3 regions of the Streptomyces sp. NPDC037013 genome follow, and region 2 is predicted to be linked to each of the others. Evidence: riboswitches for the same ligand, from Rfam matches in the RefSeq annotation. Region 2 holds a riboswitch; each other region holds the start of a gene.
What was found. A riboswitch is a leader RNA that binds a small molecule or an ion and turns the genes downstream of it on or off. The one in region 2 is predicted to bind cobalamin.

Region 1 (5,632 bases), on a different contig from region 2:
GCCTGACCGACCTCGCGCCGCAGCAGGGCTTCGCCGCCCAGACCAGCGCCGCGACGGCGATCCTCGCCTCCTCGCACATCGGCTTCTCGCTCTCCACCACCCAGGTCTGCTCGGGCGCCGTGATGGGCGCGGGCCTCGGCCGCAAGGGCGGCGTGGTCCGCTGGTCGACCGCGACCCGGATGTTCGTCGCGTGGGGCCTGACCCTGCCGGCGGCCGGTCTGGTCGGCGCGGGCGCCGAGTTCCTCACCAAGCAGGGCCCCTGGGGCATCACGGCCACCGCGGCGCTCCTCATCGCCGGCTCGGGCGTGATCTGGTTCCTCTCCCGCCGCAACGCCGTCGACCACACCAACGTCACGGACGACGAGACCCGCCACGACGGCATCCCGGCCGCCGAGCCCGCGGGCGTCGTGACCACCGCGATCGCCGCCGTCACCCCGCCTCCCGCGGGCGCGCCGGCCGCCTCCTCTCTCCGGGAGGAGCCCGTCAAGGCCACCCTGTCGGCCCCGACCACCACCACGACCGGCGCCATGGCGGACCCCGCCCGGCCCGCGACCGTGTAAGGACAGACCAGCATGAGCATCGACTGGGCAGCCCTCGGCTCCGTCTTCGGAGTCAGCCTCGCGGTGACCGTGGCCCTGGTGGGCCTGTTCACCCTCGGCATCGTCGGCCTCTCCAAGCAGGAGTCGGCGGCCGCCTCCACCGGTGGCTCCGCGGCCCTGGCCCGCACCGGCGCCTACGCCTGCTTCGCGCTGTGCGCCGCGGCGGTGGCGTACGGCATCTATCTGATCGTCGCCTGACGGCACGGCCGTCATCCGACGGCGGCGTTCCCGGGTGGGGCGCGGAGCGGTCACACGCTCCGCGCCCCACTCGTGCGTGTGGGCCCCAACACACTCTCCCGCCGCAGGTCAACGGCGAGTTGACGGGCCTTCGCGAGGCGTGGTGGACTGCCGGGGCCAACCACGGCGGCAGAAGAGGAAGCCGGTGCGAATCCGGCGCGGTCCCGCCACTGTCACCGGGGAGCCACTCCCCGCGAGCCAGGAACTCTCGCCGCCGATCACGTCGAACCAGGGCGCGGACACCCTGAGTGAGGACATATCGCCATGCCCGGCCGCCCGGTGCCGCCCTCCCCCCTGAGTACGAGTCCTCTCCTCAGCGCAGCGGCGGGCTGAGCCCATGAGTGCCGATCGCGACTTCGCGTACGGCGCCGCCGCCGGCCTCCTCGGTGACCTGCTGCTCGGCGATCCCCGCCGGGGCCATCCGGTCGCCGCGTTCGGCCGTGCCGCGGGCGCCGTCGAGCGGCTGCTGTGGCGCGACCACCGCGGGTGGGGTGCGCTGCACGCCGTGGTCTGCGCCGGTGGCGCGGCCGGCGCCGCCGCCCTAGCCGCCACCGCCGTACGCCGCTCACGCACCGGATCCGTCGCGCTGACCGCCGCCGCCACCTGGGCCGTCGTCGGCGGCACCTCGCTCACCCGGGAGGCCCGGGCCATCGGCGGGGCGCTCGCGGCCGGGGACATCGAGGTGGCGCGGGAGCGGCTGCCGCACCTGTGCGGGCGGGACCCGCAGGCGCTGGACGCCGACGGGATCGCGCGGGCGGTCGTGGAGTCCGTCGCCGAGAACACCTCCGACGCCGTGGTCGGGGCGCTCGTCTGGGGTGCGCTGGGCGGGGTCCCCGGGCTCGTCGCCTTCCGTGCCGTCAACACGCTGGACGCGATGGTGGGGCACAAGTCGCCCAGGTATCTGCGGTACGGGTGGGCCTCCGCCCGGCTCGACGACGTCTTCGGGTGGCCCGGCGCACGGCTGACCGCGGGACTCGCCGCGCTCGCCGGGGATTCGCCGCGCGGCGCCCTGCGGGCCTGGCGCGCGGACGCCGGCCACCACCCGAGCCCGAACGCGGGCCCCGTCGAGGCCGCCTTCGCCGGCGCGTTGGGCGTACGGCTCGGGGGGACGCTCTCGTATGCGGGCCGGGTCGAGCACCGTCCCGTGCTGAACACCCGGGGGCGCCAGGTCCGGGTGGCGGACATCGAACGGGCCGCCACGCTGTCCCGTCGCGTCGGCGTGCTCGCCCTCGGTGCCGTGGTGACCACCCGCTGGGCGCTGCGGTCGGCAAGGCCACCGCGGTCGGCAACGTCAGGGAGAAACTCATGAGCGGTGGACTGCTCGTCGCGGGAACCACCTCGGACGCGGGCAAGAGCGTCGTCACCGCCGGCATCTGCCGGTGGCTGAGCCGCAAGGGGGTGTCCGTCGCGCCGTTCAAGGCGCAGAACATGTCCCTCAACTCCTTCGTCACCCGCGAGGGCGCGGAGATCGGGCGGGCCCAGGCCATGCAGGCGCAGGCCGCCCGCGTCGAGCCGAGCGCCCTGATGAACCCGGTGCTGCTCAAGCCCGGCGGCGACCGCTCGAGCCAGGTCGTCCTGATGGGCAAGCCGGTGGGCGAGATGAGCGCCCGCGGCTACCACGGGGGCCGCCAGGCGCAGTTGCTCGACACCGTCGTGGGATGCCTGGAGGAACTCCGGGGCACGTATGACGCCGTGATCTGTGAGGGGGCGGGCAGTCCCGCCGAGATCAACCTGCGGCGCACCGACATCGTGAACATGGGCATCGCGCGCGCCGCCCGCTTCCCCGTCCTGGTGGTCGGGGACATCGACCGGGGCGGGGTGTTCGCGTCGTTCTTCGGCACGACGGCGCTGCTGAGCGCGGCCGACCAGGAGCTGGTCGCCGGCTATCTGGTGAACAAGTTCCGGGGTGACGTCTCGCTCCTCGAACCCGGCCTCGACATGCTGCTCGGCCTCACCGGACGGCGCACGTACGGCGTACTGCCGTTCCAGCACGGGCTCGGCATCGACGAAGAGGACGGCCTGCGGGTCTCCCTGCGGGGCGCCGTGCGGGAGTCCGTGGTGGCCCCGCCGGTCGGCGAGGACGTGCTGCGGGTCGCCGTGTGCGCGGTGCCGCTGATGTCCAACTTCACGGACGTGGACGCGCTGGCCGCCGAGCCGGGCGTCGTCGTGCGGTTCGTGGACCGGGCCGAGGAACTCGTCGACGCCGACCTCGTGGTCGTACCGGGTACGCGGGGAACGGTGAAGGCACTGCGGTGGCTGCGCGAGCGCGGCCTCGCGGACGCCCTCGCGCGCCGCGCCGCCGAGGGCCGGCCGGTGCTCGGGATCTGCGGCGGCTTCCAGGTTCTCGGCGAGCACATCGAGGACGACGTCGAGTCGCGCGCCGGGTCCGTGGACGGGCTCGGGCTGCTGCCGGTGCGGGTGCGGTTCGCCCGCGAGAAGACCCTCGCCCGGCCGGTCGGCGAGGCTCTCGGCGCGTACGTCGAGGGGTACGAGATCCACCACGGCGTCGCCGACGTCCGGGGCGGGGAGCCCTTCCTGGACGGTTGCCGGGTCGGCGAGGTGTGGGGCACGCACTGGCACGGGTCGCTGGAGAGCGACGCGTTCCGCCGCCGGTTCCTCACCGAGGTCGCCCGCGCGGCCGGGCGCCGCTTCGTGCCCGCGCCCGACACCAGCTTCGCGGCGCTGCGCGAGGAACAGCTCGACCTGCTCGGCGACCTGATCGAAGAACACGCGGACACCGACGGCCTGTTGAGCCTGATCGAGAACGGCGCGCCGGGGGGCCTGCCGTTCATCGCGCCGGGAGCGCCGTCGTGAGCGCCGCCACGCACCACCGCATCAAGGAGGCTCTGTGAGTACCCCGTACCCGTTCACCGCCCTCGTCGGCCAGGACGACCTGCGGCTCGCGCTCTTGCTGAACGCCGTCTCGCCCGCCGTGGGCGGTGTGCTCGTGCGGGGAGAGAAGGGCACGGCCAAGTCGACCGCCGTGCGCGCCCTCTCGACGCTGCTGCCGGAGGTGCCGGTCGTCGCGGGCTGCCGCTTCTCGTGCGACCCGGCGGCCGCCGACCCGAACTGCCCGGACGGCCCGCACGAGGCGGGTGGGGCCACCGCGCGGCCCGCTCGGATGGTCGAGCTGCCGGTCGGCGCATCCGAGGACCGCCTCGTGGGTGCGCTGGACATCGAGCGGGCCCTCGCGGAGGGCGTCAAGGCCTTCGAGCCCGGCCTGCTCGCCGACGCGCACCGCGGCATCCTCTACGTCGACGAGGTCAACCTTCTCCACGACCACCTGGTCGACCTCCTCCTGGACGCCGCCGCCATGGGCGCCTCGTACGTGGAGCGCGAAGGCGTGTCCGTGCGGCACGCCGCGCGCTTCCTGCTCGTCGGCACGATGAACCCCGAAGAGGGCGAGCTGCGGCCGCAGTTGCTGGACCGGTTCGGGCTCACCGTCGAGGTGGCCGCCTCGCGCGAGACCGACCAGCGCGTGGAGGTCGTACGGCGGCGGCTCGCCTACGACGACGACCCCGAGGCCTTCGCGAAGCGCTTCGCCGAGGACGAGGCCGCCCTGCGCGACCGCGTCGTGGCGGCCCGCGCGCTGCTGCCCCAGGTGACCCTGGGCGACGCGGCGCTGCGGCAGATCGCGGCGACCTGCGCCGCGTTCGAGGTCGACGGCATGCGCGCGGACATCGTGATGGCGCGCACGGCGACGGCTCTCGCCGCCTGGGCGGGCCGCACCGACGTGCAGAGCGAGGACGTGCGCCAGGCGGCGCTGCTCGCGCTGCCGCACCGCAGGCGCCGCAACCCCTTCGACGCGCCGGGCCTGGACGAGGACAAGCTCGACGAGACGCTGGAGGAGGCACGCCAGGACGAGGCCGCGGAGGAGCCGGAGCCCCCGGAGGGCGGCGACGACCCCGACGGTGACGGCCCTGACGGTGGCCCCGACGGTGGAGGCGGCGGACAGCCCCCGGCCGACGGCCCCGACTCACCCGCTCCCGACTCCCCCGCGCCCGACCTGCCCGCGCAGAACCAGGGCCCGGACCCCGACGAGACGGCCGCCCCGCAGGAGCCCGCCCCCGCGCCGGGCGGCGCCGCCGGCGAGCAGCAGGCGGTACGGGCCGCCGAGCCGTTCCGCACGAAGATGCTGAGCGTGCCCGGGATCGGCGAGGGCGCGGCGGGGCGGCGCTCGCGGGCGCGGACCGAGCACGGCCGTACGACGGGGTCGCGGCGCCCCCGCGGGGCCCTCACCAAGCTGCACCTCGCGGCGACGGTGCAGGCGGCGGCCCCGCACCAGAAGGCGCGCGGACGTTCCGGCGCGGGACTCGTCGTACGCCGTGACGATCTGCGGCAGGCCACCCGGGAGGGGCGCGAGGGCAATCTCGTGCTGTTCGTCGTGGACGCCTCCGGGTCGATGGCGGCGCGGCAGCGGATGAGCGCCGTCAAGGGCGCCGTGCTCTCGCTCCTGCTCGACGCCTACCAGCGGCGCGACAAGGTGGGGCTCGTGACGTTCCGCGGCACCACGGCCGAGGTGGCGCTGCCGCCGACGTCGTCGGTGGACGCGGCGGCGGCCCGGCTCGAGTCGCTGCCGACCGGTGGCCGCACGCCGCTGGCCGCGGGGCTGCTGAAGGCCCATGACGTCCTGCGGGTCGAGCGGCTGCGGGATGCCGCGCGCCGGCCGCTGGTGGTCGTGGTGACGGATGGGCGTGCCACCGGCGGGGTGGAGCCGGTGGCCCAGGCGGGCCGCGCCGCGCGGCTGTTCGCGGCGGAGGGGACCGCGTCGGTCGTCGTCGACTGCGAGTCGGGGT
Region 2 (5,632 bases):
ACCCGCGTCTGCGAGGAGCCGACGATCAGCAACGTCCGCATGTCGACCTCCGCCGGATCGAGGTCCGCCAGCCGTACGATCCGCACGCTCTCCTCGGGGCCGCCGATGTCGCGGCCGAGGACGACGGGGGTGTCCGGCGCCCGGTGTTCGAGGAGCAGCTCCCGCGCCTTGCCCACCTGCCAGGTGCGGCTGCGCGAGCCGGGGTTGTAGAGCGCGAGGACCAGGTCGGCCGAGGCCGCCGCGGCAAGACGCTCCGCGATGACCTCCCACGGCTTGAGCCGGTCGGAGAGGGAGATCGTCGCGTAGTCGTGGCCGAGCGGGGCGCCCGCGCGGGCGGCGGCGGCGTTGGCGGCGGTCACACCGGGCAGGACCCGGACCGGGACGTCGTCGTACGCGTCCTGCGAGGCCGCCTCCAGGACCGCCGTGGCCATCGCGAAGACGCCGGGGTCGCCGCCGGAGACGACGGCGACCCGCCGCCCGCGCCGCGCCAGTTCCAGGGCGAACTCCGCGCGTTCGGACTCCACGCGGTTGTCGGAGCCGTGCCGCCGCTGCCCGGGCCGGTGCGGCACGCGGTCGACGTACGTGGTGTAGCCGACCAGGTCGTCGGCGGCGGCGAGCGCGCCGCGTGTCTCGGGGGTGAGCCAGAGCGGGCCCGCGGGGCCGGTGCCGACCACGACGACCTCGCCGCGCTCCGCGGTCCCCGCCGCCGGTTCGGGCGCGGGGCCGCCGGTCAGCGGCGCCACCCTGCTCGGCAGGACGGCCACGGAGAAGTACGGCACCGAGTCCGGGTCCACGTCGGCCAGCCGGCCGGTGCGTTCGCCCGCCATGGTGGCCCGCTCGACGTAGCGGGCCTCGTCGAGACGGCCGGCGCTCTCCAGGGCGCCGCGCACCTTGGAGAAGGTGCGGCCCAGCTTCATGACGACGGCGGAGTCCGTCGCCGCCAGACGCGCGGCGAGCTCCTCCTCCGGGAGGGTGCCGGGCAGGACGGTCAGGATCTCCTCGGCCTCCACCAGCGGCTCCCCCAGCCGGGCGGCCGCCGCGCTCACCGAGGTGACGCCGGGGATCACCTCGGTCGGGTAGCGGTGCGCGAGGCGCTTGTGCATGTGCTGGTACGAGCCGTAGAAGAGCGGGTCCCCCTCGGCGAGGACGGCGACCGTGCGGCCCGCGTCGAGGTGCGCGGCGAGGCGGGCGGCGGCCTCCTCGTAGAAGTCGTCGAGCGCCCCGCGGTAGCCGCCGGGGTGGTCGGTGTTCTCCGTGGTGACGGGGTAGACCAGCGCCTCCTCGATGTGGTCGGCGCGCAGGTGCGCGGCGGCGATCGAGCGGGCGATGGAGCGGCCGTGCCGCGCCGAGTGGTACGCGACGACGTCCGCCGCCGCGATCACCTCGACGGCGCGCAGGGTCATCAGGGACGGGTCGCCGGGGCCGAGGCCGACCCCGTACAGCTTCCCGCAGGTGGTCTCGGTGTTCACTCGGCCTCGCTCGCAATCGCGTTGATCGCCGCCGCGGCCATCGCGCTGCCGCCGCGACGTCCCCGTACGACCAGGTACTCCAGACCCAAGGGGTGGGCGGCGAGCGCGTCCTTGGACTCGGCGGCGCCGACGAAGCCGACCGGGATGCCGAGGACGGCGGCCGGGCGCGGCGCGCCCTCCTCGATCATCTCCAGGAGGCGGAAGAGCGCGGTGGGCGCGTTGCCGATGGCGACGACGGCGCCTTCGAGGCGGTCGCGCCAGAGTTCGAGGGCGGCGGCGCTGCGGGTGGTGCCGAGCCGCGCGGCGAGGTCCGGTACGGACGGGTCGGCGAGGGTGCAGATCACGTCGTTGTCGGCGGGCAGCCGCTTGCGGGTGACGCCGCTCGCGACCATGTTCGCGTCGCACAGGATCGGGGCGCCGTCGCGCAGTGCCTTGCGGGCGTCGGCGATCACGCGCGGGCTGTGGGCGAGATCCTTCACGAGATCGACCATCCCGCAGGCGTGGATCATCCGGACCGCGACCTGGCTGACGTCTGCGGGCAGGCCGTCGAGGTCCGCCTCCGCGCGGATGGTGGCAAAGGACTCGCGGTAGATCGCCGCGCCGTCCTTCTCGTAGTCGAACACTGTGCTCTCGCTCATCTCGTGGCCGTTCGGGTGGTTGCAGGAGTCGTACGTGCCGCGGTGACCGTCTCGGTCAGGGTCTCGCCCGGCACGGGCGTGACCGCCCCGCCGGTGGTGCGCACCGTCACCTCGTACCGTCCGTCGCCGGTGGCGAGGACGTCGACCCAGTCGCCGCGCGGGTGGCCGCAGCGCCGCTCGCAGCCGGACCAGTGGACGGGCAGCCCGCCGCGGCCGGGCACGGCGTCGGCGCGGACGTCGGCGAGGGCCTTGGCGCAGCCGGGGCGGCCGGTGCAGGCCCCGACGCCGAGCCAGGGGGAGGCGGGGTCGGTGAGGTGGCCTGCCGCGGCCAGGGCGGCGAGCCGGTCCCGGGCGGCGGCCTCGTCGGCGAAGCCGGGCACCACGAAGCCGCGCCAGGGGGTGATCCGCAGTTCGCCTGCGGGCAGCGGGAGCAGGGCGCGCCACTGGGCGGCGGTGACGCGGCCGAGGGGGGCGCCGACCGCGACGGCACCGCCGATGACGCCGGGGGCGTGCGGGGCGGTGCGGGCCACGGCCCACGGTTCGGTCGGCTCGGCCGGTTCGGTGGGGAGGCCGGCCCGTGCCAGCGCCCCGGCGAGCTCGACGTCCCGGCCCTGGGGCAGTTCCGTCACCCGCCAGGCGCCGTTGCCCGCCGCGTCCGCCGCGGCGAGGAAGGCGCCGGCGGCGGCGAGCGCGGCGCGCGGGGCGTCGGCGGCGGCGATCCGGAGGGCGCTGTCCGCCACGCGCACGACGGCGGTGCCGCCCGATTCTGCGATCAAGGTCACATCGCCGCCGAGCCCGGTCACGTCCCCGCGCCCGTCGTCCAGGACGAACAGGAAGCGTCCCGAGAGTGCCGTCGTCCACTCCTCGGCGTACAGCAGCCGGTCCAGCTCGCGGGCCCACAACTGCACGTCGGCGTGGCCGAGTCCGTCGGTGCCCGCCAGCGGGGAGGCGACCACGTTCCGTACGCGTTCGTGGCGCTCGGAGGGGAGCAGGCCGGCGTCCGCGAGCAGCCGGGAGAGTTCGCCGCCGCATGTCTCGCCGAGGCCGCGCAGCTCGATGTTGCCGCGCGAGGTGATGCTGAGGTTCCCGTCCGCGAGACGCTCCGCCGCGGTGCCCAGCGCTTCGGCCTGACGGGACGCCAAGAGGCCGCCGGGCAGGCGGAGTCGGGCGAGCCGGCCGTCGTCGGCGAGGTGCAGGCGAAGGGCTCCGGGGCAGGCGTCGCCCCGGTCGCGTATGAGGGATTCGCCCTGGTTCGGGGAGGGTGCTCGGGTGGGCGGCATGGCGGCGAGCATACCCACGCGGATCCGGCCGGTCGCCTCCCGAGACGGGCCGTCCCGGCAGGTGGCCGCGCCGCTCGCGGCGGGCAGGACTTAGTATGCAGGCGGCGGGCCGCCGGCGGTCTCGGGGCAGTGGGGTGCGGGTCCGCGTCGTTCGGTACGTGCTCTCGGCGTGCTGGGCGGAGACCCTCGTACCGGACGTACTTGGGTCTTCGCCCGGCGCGGCGAGAGGGCGTGCCGGGCGGCGTGGGCGCGTGCCACACTTCCCCGAGACCGCTGGGGTCCGTCGACGCCAGCGACGGCGTGGGTCCACCAGGACCCGAGGGAGGAAGCCCGGTGCGAATCCGGCGCGGTCCCGCCACTGTGAGCCCCATCCGTGGGGCGAGTCAGGAACTCCTGCCGTCCATACGACCACCCGGGGCGCGGACACCCCGAGGAAGGCCTGCGCCCGCATGCTTCTGCTGTTGTCGACCTCCGACACCGACCTGCTCAGCGCCCGCGCGGCGGGAGGCCCCGTCGAGTACCGGTTCGCCAACCCCTCCCGCCTGGACCTGGACGCGCTGCCCGCGCTCCTCGAGGGCGTCGATCTCGTCGTCGTACGCCTCCTCGGCGGCGTCCGCGCCTGGCAGGACGGCCTCGACCAGCTCATCGCCAGCGGCCTGCCGGTCGTGGTGCTCACCGGTGAACAGGCACCCGACGCCCAGCTGATGGCCTCGTCGACGGTGCCGGTCGGCATCGCCGCGGAGGCGCACGCCTACCTCGCGCACGGCGGCCCCGCCAACCTGGAGCAGCTCGCCCGCTTCCTCTCCGACACGGTGCTGCTCACCGGCCACGGCTTCGAGCCGCCCGCGCCCGCGCCGTCCTGGGGCCCGCTGGAGCGCACCGCGCGCGACATCGAGGGCCCGACGGTCGCGGTGCTCTACTACCGCGCCCACCACATGAGCGGCAACACCGCGTTCGTGGACGCCCTGTGCGGTGCGATCGAGGACGCGGGCGCCCGCCCGCTGCCGCTGTACGTGGCGTCGCTGCGCGCCCCCGAGCCCGAGCTGATCGACGCGCTGCGGGTCGCCGACACCATCGTGACGACGGTCCTCGCGGCCGGCGGCACCAAGCCGGCCGAGGCCTCCGCGGGCGGCGACGACGAGTCGTGGGACGCGGGCGCGCTGTCCGGCCTCGACGTGCCGATCCTCCAGGCGCTCTGCCTGACCGGTTCGCGCTCGGCGTGGGAGGAGAACGACGAGGGCGTCTCGCCGCTGGACGCCGCGAGCCAGATCGCGGTGCCGGAGTTCGACGGCCGCCTGATCACGGTCCCCTTCTCCTTCAAGGAGATCGACGAGGACGGGCTTCCCGCGTACGTGGCCGACGCCGAGCGCGCGGCCCGCGTCGCCGGAATCGCCGTACGCCACGCCCGCCTCAAGCACATCCCGGCCGCCGACAAGCGTCTCGCCCTGGTGCTCTCCGCGTACCCGACCAAGCACTCCCGCATCGGCAACGCGGTCGGCCTCGACACCCCCGCCTCCGCCGTCGCACTGCTGCGCCGGCTGCGCGCCGAGGGGTACGACTTCGGTCCCGAGGCCGACATCCCCGGCCTGGTCTCCGGTGACGGCGACGAGCTGATCCGGGCCCTCATCGACGCGGGCGGCCACGATCAGGAGTGGCTCACCGAGGAGCAGCTCGCCGCCAACCCGGTGCGCATCCCGGCCGCCGACTACAAGCGGTGGTACGCGACGCTCCCGCAGGAGCTGCGCGAGTCGGTCGAGCAGCACTGGGGGCCGCCGCCCGGCGAGATGTTCCTGGACAAGTCCCGCGTGGGCAACGGCGGCGACCCGGAGGGCGACATCGTGCTCGCCGCCCTGCGCCGGGGGAACCTCCTCATCCTCATCCAGCCGCCGCGCGGCTTCGGCGAGAACCCCATCGCGATCTACCACGACCCCGATCTGCCGCCCTCGCACCACTACTTGGCGGCCTACCGCTGGATCGCGGCGCCCGACGCCGACGGCGGTTTCGGCGCCGACGCGATGATCCACCTCGGCAAGCACGGCAACCTGGAGTGGCTGCCCGGCAAGAACGCGGGCCTCTCCGCCGCCTGCGGCCCGGACGCCGCGCTCGGCGACCTGCCGCTGATCTACCCGTTCCTGGTCAACGACCCGGGCGAGGGCACGCAGGCCAAGCGCCGGGTGCACGCCACGCTCATCGACCACCTGGTGCCGCCGATGGCGCGGGCCGACTCCTACGGCGACATCGCGCG
Region 3 (5,632 bases), on a different contig from region 2:
AGCGAGCCGCCCTCCGACCCGGTGATGCGGCGGCTGCTGCCCGACGCGTACGGCGGGCCGGGGAGTGAGGACGCCGCGCCGGGCGACGCCGAGGAGGCGCGGGCGTACTCGGCGGAGTTCCGCCGCTTCACGGAGAACGATCTGCGGGCCAAGAAGCGCGACGACGCGCTGGTGGTGATCCGTTCGCTGGACGCGATGACGGCGTCCGGCGACGGCGGAGCTGTCCTGAAACTGTCGGTCGAGGAGTCCCAGCGGTGGCTCGGCGCCCTCAACGACCTCCGGCTCGCGATCGGCACGCGCCTTGAGGTCAGCGACGAGGAGGACGCGGATCTGCTCTACCGCCTCCCGGACACCGACCCCCGCAAGCCGATGGTGATGGCCTATCTCTGGCTGGGCGGCTTGCAGGAAACGCTGGTGGGGACGTTGCTGGACTGAAACCGGGCCAAATTCGGTGCATACGGCAGCGAAATTTGTTGTAGTGGACAGGTTCTGTTCACGAGGCGGGCCGTTCGCTCAGCGGATCCTCAAATCCGGATAACGATCGCGTCAAGCCGTTGTCCGCTTTTGCGGTGTCAAGGGCGCTTTGTCCGCTTCTCCCTGTGTTCTGTGCCACAGGTGGCTCATTCCCTCACTGTTGCCCCCGTGATAAATCTTCACGACCGCTCGGTGACGCCACCCATGTCGCCGAGGGCGCTCCAGCCGGCAGACCGCCGGTAGCACTCCATCCATATCCGGGGGGATCAGGACCTGGTCCGCAGCCACAACGCAGATGTGCGGGCGCGGATCAGCATGGAGAAAGGCGTCACCATGACCTCAGTGCAGGTCGAAGAGCACCACGGCGAGCACGGCGGCAATGGTGTCGCGCAGGGCGGCTCGTCCGGCGAGGGCGAGGGCTATCAGCGCGGGCTCGGAGCCCGGCAGATCCAGATGATCGCGATCGGCGGCGCCATCGGCACCGGCCTGTTCCTCGGCGCGGGCAAGGCCATCCACAAGGCCGGCCCCAGCCTCATCCTGGCGTACGCCATCGCGGGCCTCGTCATCTTCTTCATCATGCGGGCGCTCGGCGAGCTCCTCATGTACCGGCCCGTGTCCGGCTCCTTCTCGGAGTACGCACGCGAGTTCATGGGCCCGTTCTTCGGTTTCGTGACCGGCTGGACCTACTGGCTCTTCTGGGTCGTCACCGGCATCACCGAAGTCACCGCGGCCGCCCAGTACATGCAGTACTGGACACACGACTCGTTCCCGCAATGGGCGTACGCCCTGGTCTTCACGGTCATCCTGTACGGCGCGAACCTCATCTCCGTGAAGCTCTTCGGTGAGCTGGAGTTCTGGTTCTCGATGGTCAAGGTCACCGCCATCATCGGCATGATCCTGATCTGCGTCGGCATCCTCACCATCGGCTTCTCCGACGCCGGCGACACCGCGTCCGTCACCCACCTGTGGAACGACGGCGGCTTCTTCCCCAACGGCATCGGCTCCACGCTGATGACCCTGCAGATCGTGATGTTCGCCTTCCTCGCCGTCGAGCTCGTCGGCGTCACCGCGGGCGAGTCCAAGGACCCGAAGACCGTCCTGCCCAAGGCGATCAACACCGTGCCGTGGCGCATCGCCGTCTTCTACGTCGGCGCGCTGATCATGATCCTCTCGGTCGTGCCGTGGACCTCCTTCAAGCCGGGCGTCTCGCCGTTCGTGAAGGCCTTCGAGGAGATGGGTCTCGGCGTCGGCGCCGCCATCGTGAACTTCGTGGTCCTCACCGCCGCGCTCTCCTCCTGCAACTCCGGCATGTACTCCACCGGCCGCATGCTGCGCGACCTGGCGCTCAACGGCCAGGGCCCGAAGTTCTTCACCAAGCTCACGAAGAACGGCCTGCCGCTGACCGGCACCACGGTCTCCGCCGCGTTCATGCTGGTCGGCGTCTGGATCAACTACCAGTGGCCGGGCGAGGCGTTCAACTACGTCGTCTCCTTCGCCACCATCTCCGGCATGTGGGCCTGGATCATGATCCTGGCCTGCCAGATCCGCTACCGCCGCAAGGCCGACCGCGGCGAGCTGCCGCAGTCCACCTTCCGCGCCCCGGGCGCCCCGTACACCAGCTGGTTCGCGCTGCTCTTCATCGGCATGGTCATCGTGATGATGGGCGTCGACAAGGACGCGCGGATCTCGCTCTACGCCGCCCCGGTCTGGGCCCTGATCCTCACGGTCTCCTACCTGGTGCTCAAGAGCCGCAACCCCGATGCCGCGGCGTTCACCAAGCGCAAGACCGCCGTCGACGGCTCCGTCACCGCCGGCAGCGCGCCGGTCGAGAAGGACTGACACCGGCGCCCCGACACCGGCTCTTCCGGGCCGTGTCCAGCATTCGGGCCCGCCCGTACCACACTTCGGTACGGTGCGGGCCCTCTGCTTATCCTGACTCCCATGCTGACCATCACCCAGGCCCTCCACGACCAGATCGTCGCGCACGCGCGCCAGGACCACCCCGACGAGGCGTGCGGCGTGGTCGCGGGACCGGCGGGCACCGGCCGCCCCGAGCGGTTCATCCCCATGCTGAACGCCGCGCGCTCGCCCACGTTCTACGAGTTCGACTCGGGTGACCTGCTCAAGCTCTACCGCGAGATGGACGACCGCGACGAGGAGCCGGTGATCGTCTACCACTCGCACACGGCGACCGAGGCCTACCCCTCGCGCACCGACATCACGTACGCCAACGAGCCCGGCGCGCACTACGTCCTGGTCTCCACGGCCGACACCGACGACGCAGGACCCTTCCAGTTCCGCTCGTACCGCATCGTCGACGGCGAGGTCACCGAGGAAGAGGTAAAGGTCGTACAGGCATACTGATCTTTACTCACGAGGGCGGCAGGACCCAGGAAGCCGGCGCGAATCCGGCACGGTCCCGCCACTGTGACCCCACCCCGTACCGGGGCCGGGGGTAGTCAGGAACTGACCTGCCGCCTTCCTCCACCCGACGCAGGGGACGCGGAAATCCCCTGGAGGAGGCAGCACCCCCATGTCCCGCCCCACGCGCGCCCTGCTGGCCGCGGCCCTGCTCGTCCCGCTCGCCGCGTGCTCCTCGTCCGGCCCGGCCGACGACGCGAAGCCCGCCGCCAAGGCCGCCGGATTCCCGTACACCGTCACCAACTGCGGTGTGCGCACGACGTACGAAGAGCCCCCCAAGCGCGCCGTCACCATGAACCAGCACGCCACCGAAGTGATGCTGGCACTCGGCCTCCGGAACCGGATCGTCGGCACCGCCTACCTCGACGACAAGGTCCTGCCCGCCTACGAGAAGGCGTACAAGTCGATCCCGGTGCTCGCCAAGGAGTACCCCTCCTACGAGAAGCTGCTCTCCGCCGACCCCGACTACGTGTACGGCGGCTACGCGAGCGCCTTCCAGGCCGGCGACGGCCGCAGCCGCGCCGCCCTCGCCGAGTCCGGCATCGACAGCCGCCTCAACGTCGAGAGCTGCGCCAAGCACCCCGTCTCCATGGACGACGTCTACCGCGAGGTCCGCGAGGTCGGCGCCACGTTCGGCGTGCGGGACCGCGCCGACCGGTGGATCAAGGACGCCCGGCGCGAACTGGCCGCCACCGAGGCCGAGTCCAGGGGCAGAAAGGCCCGTTCCGTCTTCGTCTACGACAGCGGCGACAAGACCGCGTTCACGGCGGGCGGCCGCGGCATCGGCAACGACATCATCAAGCGGGCGGGCGGCCGCAACGTCTTCGCCGACGTGGACAAGTCCTTCAGCGACGCGTCCTGGGAGAAGGTCGTCGAGCGCGGGCCCGAGACCATCCTCATCCTCGACTACGGCGCCACCACGGTCGCCCAGAAGAAGAAGCGCCTCCTCGACGACCCGGCCCTCCAGGACGTCCCCGCGATCAAGAACAAGAGCTTCGCGGTGCTGCCCCTGTCGGACGTGGTCACCGGCGTACGAGCACCGGAGGCGGTGAGGAAGCTGGCGGCACAGCTGTGAGGCCCATCCAGCCCGCAGGGCGACTCATCCAGCCCGTCGGGCGGATCATTCAGCCCGTGGGGCGGATCATTCAGCCCGTCCGGCGTTTGAGGACGAGCCCGAAGGGCGATCGACGGGACACACTTGGGCGGCGCACGGCCGTCCTGGCCGTCCTCACGCTCGCCCTCGCGGCAGCGACACTCGCCGGGCTCGCCCTCGGCTCCGTCCGCATCCCGCCCGGCCAGGTCCTGGAGATCCTCACGGGGCGGGCCGAACCCTCCCCGTTCCGCACCATCGTCCTGGACGTGCGGCTCCCCAGGGTCCTGCTCGGCGCCACCGTCGGCGCCGGACTCGCCGTCATCGGCACCGTCCTGCAGGCCCTCGTCCGCAACCCCCTCGCCGACCCGTTCCTGCTCGGCGTCTCCTCGGGCGCCTCCGTCGGCGCGGTCGGCGCGATCGTCCTCGGCGGATTCCTCGGCATCGGCACCACCCTGTCGACCACCGTCACCATCCCGGCCGCCTCCTTCGCGGGCGCCCTGATCTCCCTGGTCCTCGTCTACGCCCTGGCCAGAAGCGGGGGCGGCGGCTTCGCCACCGGCCGTCTGATCCTCGCGGGCGTCGCCGTCTCGTACGTCCTCTCCGCGCTGACCAGCCTCATCCTGGTCACCGCCGACACAGCGGACCAGCTCAAGGAGGTTTTGTACTGGACGCTCGGCGGACTCGGCGGCGCCCGCTGGGACATGCTCGCCCTGCCCTGCGCCACGCTGGTCCTCGGCACGGCCCTCCTCATGGTGCTGGCCCGCCCCCTCGACCTGCTCCTCGCCGGCGAGGAGGGCGCCACCGTCCTCGGCCTGGACGCCGCCCGCTTCCGCGCCGGCGTCTTCGTGCTCGCCTCGCTCCTCACCGGCGTCCTGGTCGCCTACAGCGGCGCCATCGGCTTCATCGGCCTGATGGTCCCGCACGCCGCCCGCATGCTGGTCGGCGCCGCCCACCGCGCGCTGCTGCCGGTGGTCGCCCTGATGGGCGCCGTCTTCCTGGTCGCCGCCGACCTCGCCGCGCGCACCGTCGCCGCCCCGCAGGACATCCCCGTCGGCGTCCTCACCGCGCTGACCGGCGGCCCGTTCTTCCTCTGGCTGCTGCGGCGGCGTACCGAAGGAGCACCCGCGTGAATCCCGCCGCGCCCGCCGCCGCGCTGCGCACCGAAGGCCTCTCGTACGAGACCGACGGCAGGCTCCTCGTCGACGCCGTCGACCTCACCGCCGCCCCCGGCGAGACCGTCGGCGTCGTCGGCCCCAACGGCAGCGGCAAGACGACTTTGCTGCGCTGCGTCTACGGCACCCTGCGCCCCACCGCGGGCCGCGCCCTCCTGGACGGCGACGACCTGCACACGATGACCCCGAAGGCGCGGGCCCGGCGCCTGGCCACCGTCCCGCAGGACGGGCAGGCGGCCTTCGAGCTGACCGTCCGGCAGGTGGTCGCGATGGGCCGCTCCCCGCACAAGCGGTTCTGGGAGGCGGACACGGCCGCCGACGAGGAACTCGTCGCCGCGGCGCTCGCCCGCGTCGGCGTCGAGGAGCTCGCCCACCGCCCCTTCCCCTCGCTCTCCGGCGGCGAGCGCCAGCGCGCCCTGGTGGCCCGCGCCCTGGTGCAGCAGCCCGCCCTCGTCGTCCTCGACGAACCCAC

Region 1: another riboswitch for cobalamin. It lies ahead of ACZ7DY_RS30900 (cobalamin biosynthesis protein); the one in region 2 lies ahead of cobN (cobaltochelatase subunit CobN).
Region 3: another riboswitch for cobalamin. It lies ahead of ACZ7DY_RS13875 (ABC transporter substrate-binding protein); the one in region 2 lies ahead of cobN (cobaltochelatase subunit CobN).

Annotation. Positions count from the first base shown of each region.
Region 1 covers NZ_JBVJRV010000009.1:73,096-78,727, forward strand. Annotated here, with positions in the region: gene ACZ7DY_RS30890 (inorganic phosphate transporter) at 1-560, shown strand, start outside; gene ACZ7DY_RS30895 (hypothetical protein) at 573-797, shown strand; cobalamin riboswitch at 923-1,064, shown strand; gene ACZ7DY_RS30900 (cobalamin biosynthesis protein) at 1,174-2,145, shown strand; gene ACZ7DY_RS30905 (cobyric acid synthase) at 2,142-3,650, shown strand; gene ACZ7DY_RS30910 (putative cobaltochelatase) at 3,685-5,632, shown strand, end outside.
Region 2 covers NZ_JBVJRV010000005.1:483,986-489,617, forward strand. Annotated here, with positions in the region: gene cobJ (precorrin-3B C(17)-methyltransferase) at 1-1,403, opposite strand, end outside; gene ACZ7DY_RS21160 (precorrin-8X methylmutase) at 1,466-2,107, opposite strand; gene ACZ7DY_RS21165 (cobalamin biosynthesis protein CobG) at 2,104-3,387, opposite strand; cobalamin riboswitch at 3,670-3,799, shown strand; gene cobN (cobaltochelatase subunit CobN) at 3,837-5,632, shown strand, end outside.
Region 3 covers NZ_JBVJRV010000003.1:896,933-902,564, reverse strand. Annotated here, with positions in the region: gene ACZ7DY_RS13890 (DUF2017 domain-containing protein) at 1-435, shown strand, start outside; gene ACZ7DY_RS13885 (amino acid permease) at 808-2,313, shown strand; gene ACZ7DY_RS13880 (M67 family metallopeptidase) at 2,416-2,838, shown strand; cobalamin riboswitch at 2,842-2,963, shown strand; gene ACZ7DY_RS13875 (ABC transporter substrate-binding protein) at 3,008-3,970, shown strand; gene ACZ7DY_RS13870 (FecCD family ABC transporter permease) at 4,057-5,118, shown strand; gene ACZ7DY_RS13865 (ABC transporter ATP-binding protein) at 5,115-5,632, shown strand, end outside.